One region of the Mesorhizobium sp. Cs1299R1N3 genome, then DNA from elsewhere that is predicted to be linked to it. Evidence: riboswitches for the same ligand, from Rfam matches in the RefSeq annotation. Region 1 holds a riboswitch; each other region holds the start of a gene.
The links. A riboswitch is a leader RNA that binds a small molecule or an ion and turns the genes downstream of it on or off. The one in region 1 is predicted to bind cobalamin.
Positions count from the first base shown of each region.

Region 2: it holds a riboswitch for cobalamin, as region 1 does, so the genes downstream of both, O7B34_RS04410 (aromatic ring-hydroxylating oxygenase subunit alpha) here and bluB (5,6-dimethylbenzimidazole synthase) in region 1, are expected to answer to the same signal.
Region 3: it holds a riboswitch for cobalamin, as region 1 does, so the genes downstream of both, metE (5-methyltetrahydropteroyltriglutamate--homocysteine S-methyltransferase) here and bluB (5,6-dimethylbenzimidazole synthase) in region 1, are expected to answer to the same signal.

Region 1 covers NZ_JAPYKQ010000004.1:302,893-310,007, forward strand. Annotated here, with positions in the region: gene O7B34_RS12595 (DUF1344 domain-containing protein) at 1-40, opposite strand, end outside; gene aroC (chorismate synthase) at 224-1,324, shown strand; gene ribB (3,4-dihydroxy-2-butanone-4-phosphate synthase) at 1,433-2,533, shown strand; gene O7B34_RS12610 (MFS transporter) at 2,553-3,773, opposite strand; gene O7B34_RS12615 (TetR/AcrR family transcriptional regulator) at 3,893-4,501, shown strand; gene O7B34_RS12620 (hypothetical protein) at 4,588-5,571, shown strand; partial or broken gene bluB (5,6-dimethylbenzimidazole synthase) at 5,739-6,317, opposite strand; cobalamin riboswitch at 6,400-6,580, opposite strand; gene O7B34_RS12630 (histone deacetylase family protein) at 6,759-7,115, shown strand, end outside.
Region 2 covers NZ_JAPYKQ010000001.1:952,888-960,002, forward strand. Annotated here, with positions in the region: gene bglA (beta-galactosidase BglA) at 1-355, shown strand, start outside; gene O7B34_RS04390 (ABC transporter ATP-binding protein) at 385-1,497, shown strand; gene O7B34_RS04395 (DUF680 domain-containing protein) at 1,577-1,816, opposite strand; gene O7B34_RS04400 (DUF680 domain-containing protein) at 1,883-2,086, opposite strand; gene O7B34_RS04405 (DUF680 domain-containing protein) at 2,158-2,364, opposite strand; cobalamin riboswitch at 2,860-3,061, shown strand; gene O7B34_RS04410 (aromatic ring-hydroxylating oxygenase subunit alpha) at 3,177-4,424, shown strand; gene O7B34_RS04415 (hybrid-cluster NAD(P)-dependent oxidoreductase) at 4,490-5,590, shown strand; gene O7B34_RS04420 (PqqD family protein) at 5,732-6,163, shown strand; gene O7B34_RS04425 (serine kinase) at 6,197-7,115, shown strand, end outside.
Region 3 covers NZ_JAPYKQ010000001.1:137,610-144,724, reverse strand. Annotated here, with positions in the region: gene O7B34_RS00645 (hypothetical protein) at 1-58, opposite strand, end outside; gene O7B34_RS00640 (ABC transporter ATP-binding protein) at 411-2,558, opposite strand; gene O7B34_RS00635 (helix-turn-helix transcriptional regulator) at 2,883-3,632, opposite strand; cobalamin riboswitch at 4,139-4,339, shown strand; partial or broken gene metE (5-methyltetrahydropteroyltriglutamate--homocysteine S-methyltransferase) at 4,430-6,768, shown strand.

The sequences.
Region 1 (7,115 bases):
GCAGCAGCGTGGCGGCAACAGCGCCAATCAGGGTACGCATCATCGTCCTCTTTGGTCATTGCGCCGGCCTGGGTGGCGGCGGATCCTCAACGGCGAATGGAGCAGAGCAGAAACCAACCGAATGTGTCAAAACTAAATCCGCCAGATCACAGTTTGACCACTGTGGAAAACGCCAATAGAAGGCTGGCTTCAGCCGGTTTCGATGCCGGGCAGGGCACTTTCCATGTCTCACAACACGTTTGGCCATCTTTTCCGCGTCACCACCTGGGGCGAGAGCCATGGCGCGGCGCTCGGCTGCGTCGTCGATGGCTGTCCGCCGGGTATCCGTTTCACGCGCGATGAAATCCAGGCCGAACTCGACAAGCGCCGACCCGGCCAATCGCGCTTCGTCACCCAACGCCGCGAGCCGGACGAAGTGAAGATCCTCTCAGGCTTCGTCCTCGACGAGGACGGCGCGACGATGATCACCACCGGCACGCCGGTGTCGATGTTGATCGAGAATGTCGATCAGCGCTCGAAGGACTATGGCGAGATCGCCCGCCAGTTCCGGCCGGGCCATGCCGACTACACCTACGAGGTCAAATACGGCGTACGGGACTATCGCGGTGGCGGCCGCTCTTCCGCGCGCGAGACCGCGGCCAGGGTCGCCGCCGGCGCGCTCGCCCGCAAGGTGGTGCCGGGCATGGTGGTGCGCGGCGCGCTGGTGTCGATGGGCGAAAAGTCGATCGACCGCGCCAACTGGAACTGGAATTTCATCGGCGATGCGGAAAATCCGTTCTTCACCCCGGACCCGGCTTCCGTTTCTGTTTTCACCCAGTATCTCGACGGCATCCGCAAGGCCGGCTCCTCGGTCGGCGCGGTGATCGAGATCGTCGCTGACGGTGTGCCTCCTGGCCTCGGCGCGCCGATTTACGCCAAGCTCGACCAGGACATTGCCTCCGGCCTGATGTCGATCAACGCCGTCAAGGGCGTCGAGATCGGCAACGGCTTCGAGGCCGCCCGCATCACCGGGGAACAGAATGCCGACGAGATGCGCATGGGCAATGATGGCAGGCCGGTGTTCCTGTCCAACAATGCCGGCGGCATACTCGGCGGCATCTCCACCGGCCAGGCGATCGTCGCGCGCTTTGCCGTGAAGCCGACGTCGTCGATCCTTACGCCGCGCAAATCGATCGACAAGGACGGCAACGACGTAGAGGTGATGACCAAGGGTCGCCACGACCCTTGCGTCGGCATCCGCGCCGTGCCGATCGGCGAGGCCATGGTTGCCTGCGCCATCGCCGACCACTATCTGCGGCACCGAGGACAGACAGGAAGGGGATAAGGAATAGGGGACTAAGCTTGGCTGCCACGCCGAAACGGCCAAATTTTCCTTTTCCCTACTCCGGCACTATCCTATTCCCCTACTCCCTGCGAGTGAAACGAGCGCTTTATGCCTTACGACCAGAAGAAAATCGTCGAAGCAATTCGGGCCTTCGAACGCGGCGAGATCGTCGTCGTCATGGACGATGACGGGCGTGAGAACGAGGGCGACCTGATTGTCGCCGCCGTCCACTGCACGCCGGAGAAGATGGCCTTCATCGTGCGCAACACGTCGGGCATCGTCTGTACACCGATGCCGCGCGAGGAGGCCAAGCGGCTGAACCTCGCGCCGATGGTGGCCGACAATGATTCGGCCCACACGACCGCCTTCACCGTCAGCGTCGACTTCAAGCATGGCACCACGACAGGCATTTCAGCCGACGACCGCACGCTGACCGTGCGCAACCTTGCCAACGGCAATGTCGGCGCCTCCGATTTCGTCCGCCCCGGCCACATCTTTCCGCTCATCGCGCGCGAAGGCGGCGTGTTGATGCGCTCGGGTCACACCGAGGCCGCGGTCGACCTCTGCAAGCTCGCCGGCCTGCCGCCGATCGGCGTGATCTCGGAACTGGTCAATGATGACGGCACCGTCAAGCGCGGCCCGCAGGTCGCGGCCTTCGCCGAGGAGCACGGTCTCAAGCAGGTATCGGTCGCCGACCTGATCGCTTACCGGCAGCGCAAGGAAACGCTGGTCGAGCGCGTCGCCTGCTCCGATATCGAGACGCTGGGTGGCAAGGCGCAGGTCTTCACCTACACGCTGCCCTGGGACACGATGCATCACGTCGCCATCGTCTTCGGCGATATCCGCGACGGCGAGGACGTCCCGGTGCGACTGCATTCGGAGGACGTCGTAACCGACGTGTTCGGCACCAGCCACCGCCTCGACGGCATCATGAAGGCGATGGGCGAGCGCAAGCGCGGCGTCATCGTCTATCTGCGCGAGGGCTCGGTCGGCGTCGCCCACCAGGAGCGCAACCGGCCGGCGCCGGGCGATCGCGAGGACCATGAAGAGGCGCGCCGGCGCGAGAGCGAATGGCGCGAGATCGGCCTTGGCGCGCAGATCCTGAAGGATCTCGGCATTTCCTCCATCAACCTGATCGCCTCGCGCGAACGCCATTATGTCGGTCTCGAAGGGTTTGGCATCCACATCGCCAAGACCGAGATTATCTGAGCTCAAGAAATCCTGGCTGTCACTCGGCCGGGATTGCCGCCTCGCATCCATCCAACTCGCATTCGTGGGTGGCGAGGCTGCGCTGGCCGAGCAGCACCGTGACCAGTGCGATAACGCCCGATGCCACCGAAACCCAGAACCCGTTCTGGGCGCCGAACGCATCCACCACCGCGCCGGCAGCGAACGAACCGAGCGCCATGCCGATGCCGATGTCGGTGGTCACCCAGGTGATGCCTTCGGTCAGCATCGTCTCAGGCACATGCCGTTCGATCAGGCCGAAGGCGGTGATGAAGGTCGGCGAGATCGCCACGCCGCTGATGAAGACAGTCAGCGCGAGCACGGGCACGGTGCTGGCGGTAAGCGGCAGCAGTGTGCCGAGCGCGACCAACGCGACCGCGATGGCGAGCTGGCGCTGCAGCGGTGCTTTCAGGTTGAGCGCGCCGATGATGATGCCGAGCACGAAGGAGCCCAGCGCATAGACGCCGATGACGAGACTTGCGGCGCCCGGCTGGCCGAGTTCCTTGGTGATCGCCACCGTGCTCACCTCCGTCGTCGCGAAAGTCGCGCCGATGAAGATCATGGCGAAGGTGATGATTTGAACCGGCCGCAGGCGGATAGCCGAGCCGGTTGAGCCATGGTCCACCGGTCGCACCTGCGGTTCGGTCGAACGCTGCAGGATGAAGGCTGTCGAGCCCAGGGCTAGGAACAGCGTGCTGACGAGCACGCCCGCTTCCGGGAACAGCGCGGCGCTGAGACCAACCGACAGCGATGCGCCGGCGATGTAGACCAGTTCATCCGCCGCCGACTCGAAGGCGAAGGCGGTGTTCATCTCGGGCCGGCCCCGGAAAATCTCGGTCCAGCGCGCGCGTACCATTGCCGGCATGCTTGGCATCGCCGCGGCCAGCAATGCCGACACGAATAGCGTCCATACCGGCCAGTCCTGATTGGCCGATGCGATCAGGGCCGCGAATGCGAGCACGGAGATGACCGTGGTGGGGACGACAACCCGCGTCTGGCCGAGGCGGTCGACCAACCTCGATATTTGCGGCGCCAGGAAAGCATTGGCCAAGGCGAATGTCGCCGAAACCGCACCCGCCAGCCAGTATTCGCCACGCGTCTGCGACAGCATCGCCACGATGCCGATCGGCGCCATGGCGATCGGCAGGCGCGCCATGAAGCCGGCGGCGGCAAAGCCCCTGGCGCCAGGAGCGCGAAAGATTTCCGAGTAGGGGTTTTGCATGATCCTGTTCCTCGACAAGGGGCGATTCTACAATTACATACGAGACGTATAAGTGTTAAATAGACCATACGTCGCGTATGTCAATTGGCATACGGAGCGTATGTAGATAAGGCCAGAGCATGCACCGACCCCGCAAGGAGATGATCGCCGAGACGCGTGCCAAGCTGATCGCCGCGGCGCGCCAAGCCTTTGGCACCATCGGTTATGCCGAAGCGTCGATGGACGATTTCACCGCGTCGGCCGGACTGACGCGCGGCGCCCTCTATCATCACTTCGGCGACAAGAAGGGACTGCTGCAGGCAGTCATCGCCGAAATCGACGCTGAAATGGCCGCGCGGGTGAATGAGGTCGCGTCGAGGGCGCCAACCCGCTGGCAGCATTTCGTCGACGAATGCACGACCTACATCGAAATGGCGCTGGAGCCGGAAATCCAGCGCATCATGTTCCGGGACGGTCCGGCCGTGCTGGGCGATCCGGCACAGTGGTCGAATGCCAATGCCTGCGTCGGTTCAATGACCGATCATCTGACCGCGCTGCAAGAGGAGGGGGTGGTCGTGGCGGGCCTCGATCCCGAGACGGCGGCGCGGCTGATCAACGGGGCGAGCAGTCAGGCCGCGCAGCGGATCGCCAACTCGAACGATCCCGAAGCGACGTCGAGGAAGGTGGTGGTCGCGTTCAAGCAATTGCTCGAAGGCCTGCTCGAGAAGCCGGAAGCGCGGCCAAACTGACCCGCAATCGGGCTCCGCCACCGCTCGCAATTGACAATAGACGGTTTGGGCGCATCCTCCACAGCCACCTCTGGGGGATTCGGGGCATGTGGGATTTCGATATCGGCAGGTCGGTGTCCATCATGATGCGGACCTGGCCTTTCATCGTCTTTCGCATGATCGTCTATTTCGGCATTACGCTGGCCTATATCATGGCCACCGGCACGGGTGCCTCGGTCGGCTATGGCGTCGGCCATATCTCCACCGATCCCGACGGGCCGTTGTCCTTTGCCATGTGGGGCGGGATTGTCGGTTTCGGCCTCGTCTCGATCGCTGTCTACTGGATCCGCGAATACATCCTCTACGTCGTCAAGGCAGGCCATATCGCCGTCATGGTGCATCTGATCGACGGCCACGACGTACCCGACGGCCAGAACCAGATCGCCTACGCGAAAGAGGTTGTGACCGAGCGTTTTGCCGAGGCGAACATCCTTTTCGTCGTCGACCAGCTGGTCAAGGGCGCCATCCGCGCCATCACCGGCCTGCTGGGCGGCATCGCGGCTTTCCTGCCCATTCCGGGCCTGAGCGGCCTGGTCTCGTTCCTCAACACGGTGATCCGCCTGTCGCTGACCTATGTCGACGAGATCATTCTCGGCTACAACATCCGCATCAATTCGTCCTCACCCTTCGAGACCGCGCGGCAAGGCGTTGTGCTCTACGCCCAGAACGGCAAGATCATGGTCAAGAACGCCGTCTGGCTGGCCGTGATCATGTGGGGGGTCTCCTTCGTCATCTTCCTGCTGATGCTGGCCCCGGCAGCCGCCATTCTTTACGTCATGCCCGGACAGCTCGCCGGTTGGGCCTTCGTTCTGGCCATCGTCTTTGCCTGGGCCTTTAAGGCGGCGTTCATCGAGCCGTTCGCCATCGCCTGCCTGATGCAGGTCTATTTCAAGACCATCGAGGGTCAGGTGCCCGATGCCGCTTGGGACGCCAGGCTGGCCGATGCCTCGTCGAAGTTCCGGGAACTCAAGCGCAAGGCGCTCTCCACCTTCGACGGTTCGCGCTGGGGCACGGCCGGCGCGACGCGCTGATCGGCGGGGTTTGCCGGCGCAGCGGCGACGGTGTTGAGGCGGGCCACCGTAGATTTGAGCGATGCTTCACCTTGCCCGCAAAAAGTCTCGCTCATGATCAGGTCGGGCAGCGGCAGCCGTCGGCCCCAGCCGTGCGTTTCGAGGTCCGGTTTTGGCGCGAACTCCGAGACACGGCCGACGCAGAGATAGGCGATCGGCGTCACGTGGTCGGGGATGGACAGTAGCCTTTTCAGCGCTTGCGCCTCGATGATGCTGACCCAGCCGACGCCGACTCCCTCGGCGCGTGCCGCCAGCCAGAAATTCTGCACCGCGCAGACCGTGCTGTAGAGATCCATTTCCGGATTGTGCCACCGTCCCAACGGCGAGCCTTTCGAGCGCTCACGGTCGCAGGTGATACAGATGTTCAATGCGCTTTCGCAGATGCCTTCGAGCTTGAGCTTGCGGTAGAGCGCCCGCCGGTCCGCCTCGATTGCCGGCAGTTCCTGTTCGCGCGCGGCAAGGAACAGGTCGCGCACCTGCGCCCGTCGCGCGGCATCGCGAATGACGATGAAATTCCAAGGCTGCATGAAGCCGACCGATGGCGCGTGATGGGCGGCAAGCAGCAGCCGCGCCAGCACCTCGTCGTCGATCGCTTCCGATGTAAAATGGCTGCGGACATCGCGCCGCGTGAACATGGCGCGGTAAACCGCGTCGCGCGCGATCTGATCAAATCCATCGCCCGTTGGAGCGGTCATAGCTTCCGGCATCGCTTGTCCCCTTGCGATTGCAGCAGATTCCGTGCGTCCAAGAGGGCGCACGTCGCTCTGATGCCATCCGCCTGACCATGCGGATGACGATGCCTGCCAGGCCGGTCTTCTGGCTCGGGATCAACCCGCGTCCGGTGCCTTCCCGTCATCGACAGTGGCATTTACCGGCGCGGTCCCCCTCACAGCGTTGGGCACGCCACGGTATCAAACCGTGTTCCCGATTCTCCCGCTAGAGCATTTGCAGCCAAGTGGAATCACTTGGCGTCGCGGAATGCGGCTAAAACAACCGTCCGGCAGGCACCAGGCAGTGGCGGCGACCTTACGCCGAAGGGCCGGCGACGCCAATCCCCGCAGCGACATGAATGGACGCAGGCGTGATTTTCCCCAGCGATCAAGCCGCAACGCATGGCCATCACGGCGCCGGGGCACTAGATAGGGGACATGGCCACTCGTCTCTACACGCACCCGATCTTCCTCGAACACATCACCCCGCCAGGTCACCCCGAGCGGCCCGACCGCTTGCGCGCCATCGAGCGCGTGCTCGACGACGAAGCTTTTGCCGTGCTTGACCGCGTCGAGGCACCGCAAGGCGACGAGGCCACCATCCTCTACGCGCATCCCGCCGATTTCGCCGCGCGCGTGCGCGCCGCCATTCCCGATGAAGGCCTCGCCCGCATCGACGCCGACACCACCGCCAGCCCGAAGAGCTGGCAGGCGGTGATCACGGCGATCGGCGCCGCCAATGCCGCCGTCGACGACGTCTTTGCGGGCCGCGCCGACAATGTCTTCGTCGCGGCC
Region 2 (7,115 bases), on a different contig from region 1:
ACCCTGGCTGCCGGTGCCGGCCAAGCATCTGTCACAGGCGGTCAACGTGCAGCAAGGCGACGAGACCTCCCTGCTTGAGCATTACCGGCGCTTTCTCGCCTTCCGCCGCGCCCATCCGGCGCTGGCCAAGGGCGACATCACCTTCATCGAAAGCGAGGGCGACACCGTCGCCTTCACCCGCCGGGCGGGCAATGAGGAGGTCGTCTGCGTTTTCAATCTGGGCGCCAGGCCGGCGAAGGTTGACCTCGGCAACCGAACCCTGCAACCTTTGGCGGGACACGGGTTTTCCGGGCAGGCGAGCACCGGTTCGGTCGAACTCGGCGGTTACGACGCCTGGTTCGGACGCATAGGCTGAAACATCTGAGGAACCACTGGAGGAAATCAATGGCCGATGTCAATTTGAGACAAGTGAAGAAGTCCTACGGCAATCTCAACATTCTCCACGGCATCGACCTCGACATCAAATCGGGCGAATTCATCGTCTTCGTCGGCCCGTCGGGCTGCGGCAAGTCGACCTTGCTGCGCTCGATCGCCGGGCTTGAGGAAATCACCTCGGGTGAACTGAGGATCGACGGCCAGGTGGTCAACGACGTACCGCCGTCGAAGCGCGGCATCGCCATGGTGTTCCAGTCCTATGCGCTCTATCCGCACATGACCGTCTACGACAACATGGCCTTCTCGATGAAGATCGGCAAGGAAAGCAAGGCCGAGATCGACAAGCGGGTACGGCAGGCAGCCGAGATCCTGCAGTTGACCAAATATCTCGACCGCCTGCCCAAGGCGATGTCGGGCGGCCAGCGCCAGCGTGTCGCCATCGGCCGCGCCATCGTGCGCAATCCGAAAGTGTTCCTGTTCGACGAACCGCTGTCGAACCTTGACGCGGCGCTGCGCGTCGCCACGCGCATCGAGATCGCCAAGCTCAAGGAATCGATGCCCAACACGACCATGATCTATGTCACGCACGACCAGGTCGAGGCGATGACGCTGGCCGACCGCATCGTCGTGCTGAAGGATGGCCACATCGAGCAGGTCGGCACGCCGATGGAGCTCTACAAGAACCCCGGCAACCTCTTCGTCGCCCAGTTCATCGGCTCACCGGCCATGAACATCCTGCCGGCGACGGTCGACAAGACGGGCAATCCGACCATCGTCAGTCATGTCGGCGGCCGCAAGGCGACGGTACCGATCGCGACGCCTGCTTCGGCAAAAGGAGCGGCGGTAAGCTTCGGCGTGCGGCCGGAAGATCTCGCGATCGCCAGTGGTAGCGATTATCTGTTCGAGGGGACGGTCGATTATCTCGAGCAGCTCGGTGAGGTTCAGCTGGTCTATATCGACATCGGCCGTGCCGACCTGCCGCTGGTGACCAAGTTGCCGGGCAATGTCGAGGTCAAGCGGGGCTCGACGCTGCGGCTGACCGCCAATGCCGCAGATCTTCATATCTTCGATGCGGATGGACGGTCGTTCGCCCTGCAGGAAGCGGAAGCAAAAGCCGCCTGAGACCACAAGCTGTCTCGACAACGCAAAAAGAGAGCGGCGGGTAAGCCCGCCGCTCTCTTTTGTATATCACCACGGCTGGTTAGTTGTTGCCGAAGAGGTTGCGGTCTGCGCCCTGAGGGGCGGACTTCTGTACGTCGCCCGACGAATTGAGCAGCTTGTAGACAGGCGATTCGCTCTTGCGGATCGAGCCCGTATGCGAGGTGTCGACGTTGACGGTCGCCAGCTTGTTGATGTCGGTGTCGCCAACGTTGTCGTTGCCGGCATAGGCGCTGCCAGCGGCAATCAGAAGAGCGGCGGCGGTAAGAACAATCTTTTTCATTTTGGTACTCCGATTTTTTCGAATTCAAGGGGCGGGCTGAGCGCGCCGTCCTTGCTTGAAGAGATGTTAGTTGTTGCCGAACAGGTTGCGATCGGCGCCGTGCTGGACGGGCTCCTGGCTGGCAGGAGCCGACTTGTCGACCGAAGCGGTGTACGAGTTGTCCACCGCGGCGGCAGGCTGGTTGGCACCGTTGGAGCCATAGCTGTCGCTGGCAAAAGCGCTGCCGGAAATGGCCAGAACGGCGGTGGCGGCAATAAGGATCTTGTTCATTTTAGACACTCCTGAATTTCTTGAATTCCACCGGATCGGCGGGCAAGCCCGCCGTCCGTGGGGACAGGCCGTTAGCGGCCGAAGAGGTTGCGATCGCTGCCCTGAGCAGGCGTCTGAGCAACAGGCTCCGACGTCTTGGTGGAGGTGGAAGCGGTGTACGAGCTGTCCACCGCGGCAGCAGGCTGGTTGGCGCCGTTCGAACCGTAATTGTCGCTCCCAGCGAAGGCGCTGCCGGAAACAGCCAGAAGGGCGGCGGCAGTGAGAATGATCTTTTTCATTTTTTGGTACTCCAGTATTTTTTCCGTCCGTCTAGCGGCGTGTCTTGGGATTAAATCGCGTCGTTCGGACAGCCCCGATGTGGGAGAGCACCCTTGCCGTTTCCAATCACGAAGTTGTTCAGCGTGGACCATGACTCCACCACTTGAAATTGTACCAGCGCCTTCCACATCTCTTATTTTCTCTTGTAATATCAAGTGATTATCTTAAAGCAGCACCTCGATCACCAACTGTGTCGGAGGCTCGGCGTTCACAGCGTCTTGCACGCACCGTCAACAGAAACGAACCGTTCGGTTCGATTTTAGTCCCTGCTAATAGTCACTTTTTGAAACTGTTAACCTATTTGCTGCCGGCAAAAGGGTCGATGACGGTGCCGGCGCGGCTTGGCGACAGAAGGCGATTCCCGCGGCTACAAGCCTCTCATGACGATCCAGCATGCGTGTCGCGCCGCATGGATGCGATGTCGCTTTCGTGCCGATGTCGCAAAGCCTGTCGTGGTTAGATCGGGCATCTCAGGTGCCGCTGCGTGACGACGGAGCGGAGAATTGGGAAGCCGGTCAGATTCCGGCGCTGCCCCCGCAACGGTGGTGGAGTTCAAGTCGCAACGGGAGACCACTGGGCGAAAGCCTGGGAAGGTGTCGCGATGGTCCGCAAGGACAACTCCAGAGCCCGGAAACCAGCCCGAGATCGCTAGAACTCGACTGATCGCGGTGGGCGGTCAAGAGGCGGATGGTGTTTGTCCGGCTTTTCGCCGATCTGCGCCCAGTCCTTCCTCAATCACCACCAGTTCAGTCCTTGAAACTGAGGACAGGACATGGACGCGCGCAACGACATGCTGAGGCTCTTGAACAGCCGCAGACAAGGCTTTTCGCTGGAACAGCCCTTTTACACCGACCCGGACTACTTCAAGCTGGACATGGAGTTGATCTGGTATCGCGACTGGCTGTTCATCGGCCATGATTGCGAATTGCCCAAGCCGGGCAGCTTCATCACCGTGCAGATCGGCGATTATCCGGTCGTGCTGGTGCGCGATCAGCAGGGCAAGATCAACGCCTTCCACAATTCCTGCCGCCATCGCGGCAGCCGCGTCTGCAACAGTGATAAGGGCACGGCCGCCAAACTGGTCTGTCCCTATCACCAATGGACCTACGAGCTCGACGGCCGGCTGCTGTTCGCCCGCCAGATGGCCGATGGGTTCGACAAGAGCCAGTACGGCCTGAAGCCCGTCGCCTGCGAAAGCGTTGGCGGCTACATCTTCATCTGTCTGGCCAGCGAGCCCGCCGATTTCGCGCCGATGCGGGCGATGATCGAGCCCTACCTTTTGCCGCACCGGCTGCGTGAGGCAAAAGTCGCCTTCGAGAGCACCATCATCGAGAAGGGGAACTGGAAGCTGGTCTGGGAAAACAACCGCGAATGCTATCATTGCGCCGGCAACCATCCCGAACTCTGCAAGACCTTCCCGGAAGCACCGACGGTGACCGGCGTGCAAGGCGCCGACAGCGATCCGGAGATGCTGGCGCACTGGGCGAAATGCGAAGCGGCCGGCCTGCCGAGCAAGTTCCGCATCGATCCGGCCGGCCAGTATCGCGCGACCCGCGCGCCGCTGCTGCGCGATGCCGTCAGCTACACGATGACGGGAAAGCGCGCGGTCGAGAGGAATCTTTCCGACAGCGTTTCAACCGACCGCATCGGTTCGTTGCTGCTTTACCACTATCCGACGACCTGGAACCACATCCTGGGCGACCACGCCGTCACCTTCCGGGTGCTGCCGATCAGCGCCACGGAAACGGCGGTGACAACCAAATGGCTGGTGCATAAGGATGCGGTCGAGGGCGTCGATTACGATCTCGCGGAACTCACCCATGTCTGGACCGAGACCAACGACCAGGATCGCCGCATCGTCGAGGAAAACGCCTTCGGCATCCTGTCGCCGGCCTACGAGCCAGGCCCCTATTCGGAGCTGCATGAGGGCGGCGTGATCCAGTTCGTCGAGTGGTACGCGTCCTTCATCGGGCCACGGCTTGCCGAAGGCGGCCGGCCGGCCCTGCGCAGCGTTGCCTAAGGCATATCGCCAAAGACGGCGGTTTTGGACATGCGCGGAACAAAGGGGACAAGAGGATGAATGCGATGACGGATCTCGGCCTCTATCGCCATCTCGACCAGATGGCGCCCTGGAACGACAGGCTGCAGGTGCTGGAAGTGACCGGCGTCACCGACGAGGCGCCCGACGTCAAGACCTTCACCTTCCGCTCCGACAACCAGACCTGGTTCCGCTACAAGCCGGGCCAGTTCGTGACGCTGGAATTGCCGACACCGGACGGGCCGCTGATGCGCACCTATACGCTGTCATCGTCACCGTCGCGGCCATTCTCGATCGCGGTGACAGTGAAGGCGCAGGTGGGCAGCATCGGCACACGCTGGATGTTCGATCACCTGGCGCCCGGCTCGCACGTCAAGGCCTATGGACCAAGCGGCGACTTTTCACTGCACGGCCATCCGGCGGCGAAATATCTGTTCATCTCGGCCGGTTCCGGCGTGACGCCGATGATGTCGATGCTGCGCTGGCTGAACGACTGCGCGCCATGGACCGATGTCGGCTTCGTCAACTGCGCGCGGCGCCCGGAAGAGATCATCTTCCGCAAGGAGCTGGAGCTGCTCGGCGGCCACATGCCGGGCGTGTCGCTCGGCTTCATGATCGAGGAACGGTCGAGCCGCGAGGGCTGGTATGGCCATATGGGCCGCATCGACGCTATCCGGCTGCCGCTGCTGGCGCCCGATTTCCGCGAACGCGAAATCTTCTGCTGCGGCCCCGATCCCTTCATGGGCGCCGTGCGCGGCATGCTCGAAGCCGCCGGCTTCGACATGGCAAAGTATCATCAGGAGAGCTTTGCCGCGCCGACCGTTGAGGAAATCCCGGTGCCATTCGCGGCGCCGGCGCAGGACGGTGTGGCTGTCCCCGTCGAAGCCGCAACGCCGATCCGCTTCGCGCTTTCGGACGTCGACGCCGACTGTGTCGCCGGCCAGACCGTGCTGCAGACAGCGCGTGCTTCGGGCGTGCGGATACCGGCTGCCTGCGAATTCGGCCTGTGCGGAACCTGCAAGGTGAAGAAAGTCTCCGGCAGCGTCGAGATGAGCCACAATGGCGGCATCCTCGATCACGAGATCGATGATGGCTTCATCCTGGCCTGCTGTTCAAAGCCACTGTCGGCACTGGAAATCGAGGCTTGATCCGCCCGGCCTTCGACTGATCCGGGAATGGTCCGCGCCTTGCCGGCGATGGTTACCTTGCCAAGGAAGACCCGAAAGTTTACAGCCGTTGTCGGTGGAAGCGGTCCTGCTAGCGGGCAGGAAATGCAGAGCGGGGCAACAATGATGCATGAATCCCATGCCTATGCGGTTGCGAGCCGGGATATCGTTTTCGAATCCTTCGATGGCGAAGCCGTGGTGCTCAACCTTGCCAATGGCAAATATTTCGGCTTCTCGGATTCCGGCAGCAAGGTGTGGCAAGCGCTTTCGTCCGGAGCGGACGCCCAGGCTCTGATCGGGCTGGCCGCAGGCGGCTCGACAATAGGCCAGGCCGAACTCGAACACTTCATATCGCAATTGCTCGAACTGGGTTTGCTGGTGCGTTCGGAGGCGACGGCGCAGCCACTGCCAGGCGAATTGCCAGCCGAGCTCGCCGCCACGAACGAACCGCTCAATGTGAGCATTCACGACGACCTCGCCGATCTGATCGTCGTCGATCCCATCCATGATGTCGAGGAACCTCTTGGCTGGCCGGCGGTCAAGCAGGCTTCCTGACGGGCCGGCCGCGGCCGTGGTGGAAGGCGCTTGATGCCGCGCGTCACGCTCGAAACCTTGCCCGACTACGCCCGGTATCTCATCGCCGCCGCTGAAGGCGCGGCCCCGCGCTATCCGACCACACGAAAGGTTCGCCTGCCCCGGCTGGAACTGACCGCGCATCTCGGCCACGGCGTGCTTGCCGATGCACTAAGCCATGCATTTGTCGAGGCCGGTCATGATCAGCCGGAACCGTCCATGTGCCGCATCTTCATCGCCCATCCCGGCATCGACGGCATCCCGGAGCCGGCGCGATGGGGCGATGCGCATTTCACCGAGCACGGTTTTGCCAGACGGCTCGCCGAAGCCGGGCTGCGCGGCCACTATTTCCACGACCTGGATTTCTGGCAGATCTACGATCCGCAACATTGCATTGGCGTGCAGTTGATGGCGTCGGCCGATGCCTTTCCGCCCTGGGAGCCGGGAGCACCGCTGCGCGCCTTCCTGCATTGGGAATACGCCGCGCGCGGCATGCGGCTGACCCATGCCGGCACGCTCGGCATCGAGGGCAAGGGCATCCTGCTCGCCGGCTCTGGCGGGGCCGGGAAATCCGGCACCGTCGCCGCCGGCCTGCTCAACGGACTCGACAGTGTCGGCGACGACTACGTGCTGATCGATCTCGCCGGAGGCGTGACCGCGCGGCCCCTTTTCTCGACGCTGAAGCAGGACGCGCTAGGTTTCGCGCGGCTGGGCCTGCGACAGCGGCTAACGGCGCAAGGCCCGCTGAACTGGCAGGGCAAGCACATGTTTCACGTCGATGACATCGCGCCTGGGCCGGTGCCCGCGATGCTGGACATCGTTGCGTTGATGGTGCCACATATCAGCGGTGGCGGAGCAAGTTCGATCATGCCGGTGTCGCGCAGGGATGCCATGATTGCCTTGGCGCCGTCCGGCATCGCCCAGATGCCGGGCG
Region 3 (7,115 bases), on a different contig from region 1:
CGCGCAGGGCAAGTCGGGAGCGGTATTGTTGGATGGCACGTTTCTGTGAACTGCCCATAGTGAACCTCTGACCATTTCCAGTAATATAGCCAGAAACAGGATTTCGACAAGGAGTAGGGCGGTTAGTGCGGGCGCAACGCGGCGGACGGCAGCGACGAGACGGACGTGCTCGTCAGGTTGGCCTGCGTAGTGCCGAAGCGAAAAATCGCACCACGATCTGTGCGGATGGCGTGGTTCTGTCGTTTGTGAGCTATGGTGGGTATTTATTTCCGAGCGGTGAGTGAACAACCCCACTCTAGCAAATCGAAGGCGCTGTCCCCCTGCATCTGACGTGCCCCCGAATAGACTTGCAGAGGCAGGCCCGCTGGGTTTTTGAAAGTTGCCGTTCGCGCTGACGAGCCAACAGGCCCCTAGCGATATCCAGCGGCCTGAAGTTCGAAGAGCTCGGCGTAGCGACCGCACTCGGCCAAAAGCTCCTCATGTGTACCCTGCGCCTCAACCCTCCCGTCGGCCAGCACCAGGATCCGGTCAGCCATCCGCACGCTGGAAAAGCGATGGGAAATCAGAACCGATGTTTTGCCCTTGCTGAGTTCCTTGAAACGCCGGAACACCTCGGATTCCGAACGGGCGTCGAGTGCGGCCGTCGGTTCATCCAGGATCAAGAGCTCGGCACCTCGCATATAGGCACGAGCGATTGCGATCTTCTGCCATTCGCCGCCTGACAGCTCCACACCATTGTTAAATTGCTTGCCGATCATCTGGTCATATCCGCCCGGCAGCCTGCCGATGACCTTGCCGGCTTGGCTGCGTTCGGCGGCACGTTCTACGCGATCTCTGTCCTCGCGGGCCTTGATGCGGCCAACCGCGATGTTGTCGTTAGCAGTCATGTTGTAGCGAACGAAATCCTGGAAGATCACGCCGATCGAATTGCGCAGTTCATCCAGATCATATTCTCGCAAATCCTTGCCATCGAGTAGAATCCGGCCCTCATTGGGATCGTAGAGGCGCGCCAGCAGCTTAACCAGCGTGGTCTTGCCGGCGCCATTCTCCCCAACAAGCGCCAACACCTCTCCGGCCCGTAGCGTGAAGCTGAGACCGCGCACCGCCCATCGCTCCGCTCCCGGATATTGGAATCCCACGTCTTCGAAGACGAAGCCTTCTCGGATTGGACAAGGGACCGGCAGCGGGTCCTTGGGCGTCAGGATTTCAGGCTCTAAGTCAAAGAACGAGAACAGGTCCTTGAGGAACTCCGCCTGACCAGCGGTTCTGGCGAAACCCAACAGCAGCGATGCCACCGCCTCGCTCAGTTGCAGGAATGAACCGGCGAGGAACGTAAGGTCGCCAACGGTGAAGTTTCCCTGTAGCGCACCCCATATGATGTAAGCGTAAGCGCCGTAATAGGCCATCGTGCCGACGGCGGTGAATAAACCGCTCCACATCGTGCGCCGTACTGCCAGCTTGCGGTTTGCGGTATAGAATTGGTCTGCAAGCTGCACATAACGATCGATGAGAAAGCGGCTCAAGCCGAAAATCTTAACCTCTTTGGCCGCCTCCACGCTGGTTGCCGTCAGGCGTACATAGCTATGCTCGCGCTGCGCGGGCGTGCGGCTGAAATGGAGCGAATAGCTCCTCGCATTGAAATAGAATTCGCCGAGAAATGCCGGCACCACCGCGATCAACATCAGAACGACCAGCCAGGGAGCAATGATCAAAAGGCCCACTGCGAAACTAATTGCCTTTATCATGCCCGCCGCCTGATAAAAAAGGGAGAGCAGCGTCATGGAATTGCTTGTCTGGACGCGCGCACGTTCGAGCTGGTCCTGAAATTCGGCGTCCTCGAAATCCTTTAGATCCAACGTCGCGGCATGTTCCATAAGACGGACGCTTGAGGCGATTGTAACGCGCTCGGCAAGTACATCTTCCACGAGAGAGCTGACGCGGCTAAACAAATCGGTGAACACGGCCAGCCCGAACCCGGCCGCGATCAACAATAAAAGCTGATGCAACTGCTCGTCATGAAAGGGCAGGGCGGGCGCCCCCAATTGGATTTGGTGGCTGACCTCGTCGATGATGAGCTTGCCGACATAGAGTTTGCTGACGGGAAGCACCGCATCGACGAGCCTCAACAGCAACGTGGACAATGTTAGATACGGGCTTGTGCGCCACACCATCGCGATAAACAGGACTATGGCGTGAAGCGTGCCGAGCCGCTTCTTCGTCGAACGCACGCCCGGTGGCGAGGACGTATTGTGACAAGGAGCCTTTGGTTGAGGAGCTTTGGGATTTTTGCCATTCGGGCTTTTCATACTAAAAACCTCGCGTCCTCTGATGCGAAGGATCAATGGACTGCTCCTTGCCTGTGTGTCGGTCATGCTAGTTTCGGTCGGCGGAGCTCGCCCTATTTCCGACTCCACTGCGGGTTGGCACGCTGAGATGGGGATGATTTCTCCTGCGCCGAGTTGCAGGCTGATTGCCAATCTGCCGCGCAAACGCCGTGCCAGGTGAAAGCCCTTCAATGCGACGGGTAGATTGTCGAAGCGCAGTCCGATGGCCGACATTGTCGGTCATGCGTCACCCTGCTGCGTTCGTTTCGGCGGGCATTCTATGCCGCGTCCCCACCGAACAACTGATCGTCGATTACCGGTCGATGCTCACGCTGACCGATGTGGAGATCATAGACCCAGGCGCGAAGACTGTTCGGCGACCGCACACCCATCGTGGGGCATGCAAACAACAAAGCGATTGAGATCTGGGCTGTCTATGCAGTCGTGCCAGGGTGACTTGATGCTGTCGCTGAGCCCGAGCATCTCGGTTGTCCTCCAGTTTCGAGGTCAACCAATGGTTCATCGCGGACCGATGCGGCATCACGCGATTGCGTGAGGCTAGCTGATCAGCCCCAGGCGGAAAGCTGTCGTGATGGCCTGCACGTTGCTTGTCACGCCGAGCCTCTGGCGCACCAATCGCAGATGCGTATCTGCCGTGTTGCGGCTGATGTTCAGGTGATCGGCGATCTCGACGACGGTAAGCCCCTCGGCAACCCAGCGCAGGACGTCCTGTTGTCGAGGTGACAGACGCACTGGTTTCGAGGTCTGTTTGCCATCGGCAAGAAGGGCCGCGCATCCGAAGGCGCAGGCGGCGACAAACTGAAAGGCGAGACGGTCGTGAGGACCCGGCTCGAGCTTCTCCCCTGCAACGGAAAATCCCACCGGTTGCCCATTCAGTGTCGCAAACGGAATCGTGAAGCCGTCACGCAGATTAAACTCTGATGCCTCCGCCATGATTTGTCGGCCGAAGGAACAAACCCGGGAAACTTGATCAATCTCGCTCCACCGGAAGGGCGTGACCCCACGCTTCACAAGCTGAATCGTAGGGTCGCGATGAAGATAGCCTTTGGAGAAATAGCGCTCCGACCATTGCCGCGGCCAGGCGTCAAGCAGCACATGGGAAATCTGCTCGCGCCTCAGAGCACGCGGCGGCGGGATCGGTCCTGCCAGCACGTTTCTGGCGCCAAAGCGCTGGGCATAGGAAATCAGGTGCTGGCAGATTTCCTGCTGGCTTGAACTCTTGCGGATCTGATTGAGAAACTCGAACGTGTCATCGAGGTGCCGACGCCAAAGCGCAGGTGCTTCCATAACGCATTGCTTCCATGATGGTGATGGTAGTGGGGGGTTGGGGCTGGGGTGGATTGCAGGCATTAAGCTGCCGCATTGCTGGCCGACTGGTGCTGGTCGACAACTCTCCTCGATTCTTGTTGCACCGGTTGAGCGAGCTGCTCGGGTTAAGCTCGACAGCGGGATGCCAACCGCGAAGCCGACCGACCGGCGGAGCGGTCCGTTCCCTTCCCGCGTCTGCCGGATGCCTGGGAAATGGCGTGTGATTGCATCCGCCTATGCTCACTTCGAGTATATCGGAAATGTTGCTTCCAGCATGGTCGGAGTCAACCCCCAACAACAGGCGGTATGGCCCTGCGACAGTTCGCCATCAGGACAGAGGAAAGCGGAAGGGCTTGCCGAAGCGCTCTTCAAGGATGGTCGCATTCAACCGACTTCGCGGCTATCTGCACCTCACGAGCGACCACAAAATCGGATAACGGCATAAAGATTTCTTTATGTCTCCTTGACAGGAATCTTCTCTTTGGCCAATGTCAGGTTGTCGTGGTTCTCTGATCCGGTTAGTCGCATCAGAGCTAAGAGGGAAGCCGGTGAAGATGCCGGCGCTGCCCCCGCAACTGTAAGCGGCGAGCCAAGCCCACTCATGTCACTGAGGCCATGCGCCTCGGGAAGACGGGCAGAGGTGTCGACCCGTGAGCCAGGAGACCTGCCTCGGCGAACAAGGTCCACAGGCGGGGTGTCTCGGTGGGCGTGGTAACCGGCTTTGTCTGCTTGCCAACGTCTGCCTTGCGTCCACGCCCCAATCATCGGGGTATGGTATGTCTCTCTCTCGGAAAGTTCCTGTTGCCACACTTGGCGTGCCGCGCATTGGGCGCCGTCGCGAGTTGAAGCGCGCGCTGGAGGCCTACTGGTCGCGAAAATCTTCCGCTGCCGACCTTCTCGAAACGGCGCGGGCGCTGCGTGTCGCGAACTGGACTGAACAATGCGACCGTGGCGTGACCATAATTCCGTCCAACGACTTCTCGCTCTACGATCATGTGCTCGACACGGCAACAATGGTCGGCGCTGTGCCGCCACGTTATGGCTGGACCGAGGGGGAAGTCCCGCTCGACACTTATTTTGCCATGGCGCGTGGCAGCCAAGGAGAGGCTGCCGGACTTGAACATGCCAATCACAGTGACGCGGTTGCCGCGCTGGAAATGACCAAGTGGTTCGACACCAACTACCACTACATGGTCCCGGAGCTCGTCGACGACCAGGCCTTTGCTTTGTCGTCGGCAAAGCCGGTGGATCAATTTCTTGAGGGTAGGGCGTTCGGCGTTCACACCCGCCCGGTCATTCTTGGGCCCGTCACCTTCCTCAAGCTGGCCAAGTCGCCTACCCGGGACTTCAACCCAATTGCGCTGCTCCCGCGGTTGCTGCCGGTCTATGAGGAACTCCTGCGCCGCCTGAAAGTGGCGGGCGCCGACTGGGTGCAGATCGATGAGCCGGCGCTCGTGCTCGACCTCATTCCAAACGAGCAAGATGCGTTCAATTTCGCCTACGACCGTCTTTCCAAAGCGGCGCCGGAGCTAAAGATCATGCTCGCCACCTATTTCGGCGGATTGAACGGCAATCTCGAGACCGCTCTTTCGCTTCCTGTGGCGGGCCTGCATCTCGACCTTGCACGCGCTCCTGAACAATTGGAGGCGGTGGGCCGGCTTGCGCCAAAGGGCCTGGTGCTTTCGCTTGGCCTGATCGACGGTCGCAACGTCTGGCGTGCAAACCTGCGGCCCATCCTTGACCGGATCAAGCCGGTCATCGCGGGCTGGCCACTGGAGCGAGTGGAGATCGCGCCTTCGTGTTCCCTTCTGCATGTGCCGATCGACCTGGAACTGGAAACAGCGCTCGATAGGGACATAAAGTCGTGGCTCGCATTCGCGGCGCAGAAGATGGACGAACTGACCACGATCGCCCGGGCCCTGTCCGAGGGCCGGGAGGCGGTTTCAGCAGAGCTGGAGTCCTCCACCAAAGCAGCCGCCGCGCGTTTGACGTCCCCGAAGGTGCATGACCCGCGGGTCGAAGGACGCCTTGCCTCTATCGACGAATGCATGACGCGCAGGAAGAGCGGTTTTTCTGAGCGCTCCAAGCTTCAGGACGAAACGCTCCGCCTACCGCCTTTCCCCACTACGACGATCGGCTCCTTCCCGCAAACACCCGAGATTCGCAATGCGCGCGCGGCCCATGCAAGGGGAGAACTGAGCTATATCGACTATGAGGCGTTCCTTAGGAAAGAGATCGAGGCAACCATCCGTTGGCAGGACGAGATCGGGTTGGACGTGCTGGTGCATGGTGAGTTCGAACGAAATGACATGGTGCAATATTTCGGTGAGCAGCTTTCCGGATTCGCCTTCACGCAGCACGCCTGGGTGCAGAGCTACGGGTCACGTTATGTGCGGCCGCCGATCATCTTTGGCGACGTATCGCGCCCCAATCCTATGACGGTGCGCTGGTGGCGGTACGCTCAATCGCTGACAGATAAACCCGTTAAGGGCAACTCACCGGCCCAGCGACGATTCTGAACTGGTCCTTTGTACGCGACGATCTGGCGCGCTCGGTCGTTTGCCGTCAGATCGCGCTCGCCCTCCGTGGCGAAGTGGGTGATCTTGAAAGCGCCGGCGCCAGGGTGATTCAAATCGACGAAGCTGCACTGCGCGAGGGCTTGCCGCTGCGCAAATCCGAGTGGAAGCTTTATCTCGAATGGGCCATCGAGTGCTTTCAGCTCGCTTCCACGGGCGTGTATGATGTGACCCAGATCCACACGCACATGTGCTACTCCGAATTCAACGACATAATAGAGGCGATCGCGGACATGGATGCCGACGTGATCTCCATCGAAACCTCGCGCTCGCAGATGGAATTGCTCGACGCCTTTCAAACCTTCGATTATCCGAACGAGATCGGACCTGGCATCTACGACATCCACTCGCCACGGGTGCCGGGAGTTGATGAGATGACGAACCTGCTCTCTCAAGCGCGTCAGCGCCTTTGTGACAGTAAGATCTGGGTCAACCCCGATTGCGGTTTGAAGACACGTCAATGGGAGGAAGTCCGTCCGGCACTTGTCAACATGGTAGAAGCCGCGCGTTTTCTGAGAGGTGCACCAAGGGCCGCCTAGCAAAAGCGTATACCCTCGCCGGTGGGGGCCGGATACACTGCCCTGAAGCGGATCGAAATTGGGTGAACGCAAGAGGCGAACGGGCAACGCCATTTCGTTAGGAATGTGTGGCAGTGCGCTGACGGCATTGATTTGACGGGTCCGATGCCTCTTCCAACTCGTCGGTCAATATACCGACCACCTTGCCAATAACGATGCCGTCGCGTCGGAGCGCATCTCTAACAGCGTGCCGTCGGATCTGCTCATCTGAACATTGAGAGTCGTAAAGTGATGCGGTTTGAATCCTATGCGTGGGGCGGGTGACGGCCTCCTTTCGTCTGAAAGGGCCGACTGATTGCTTCCACCAG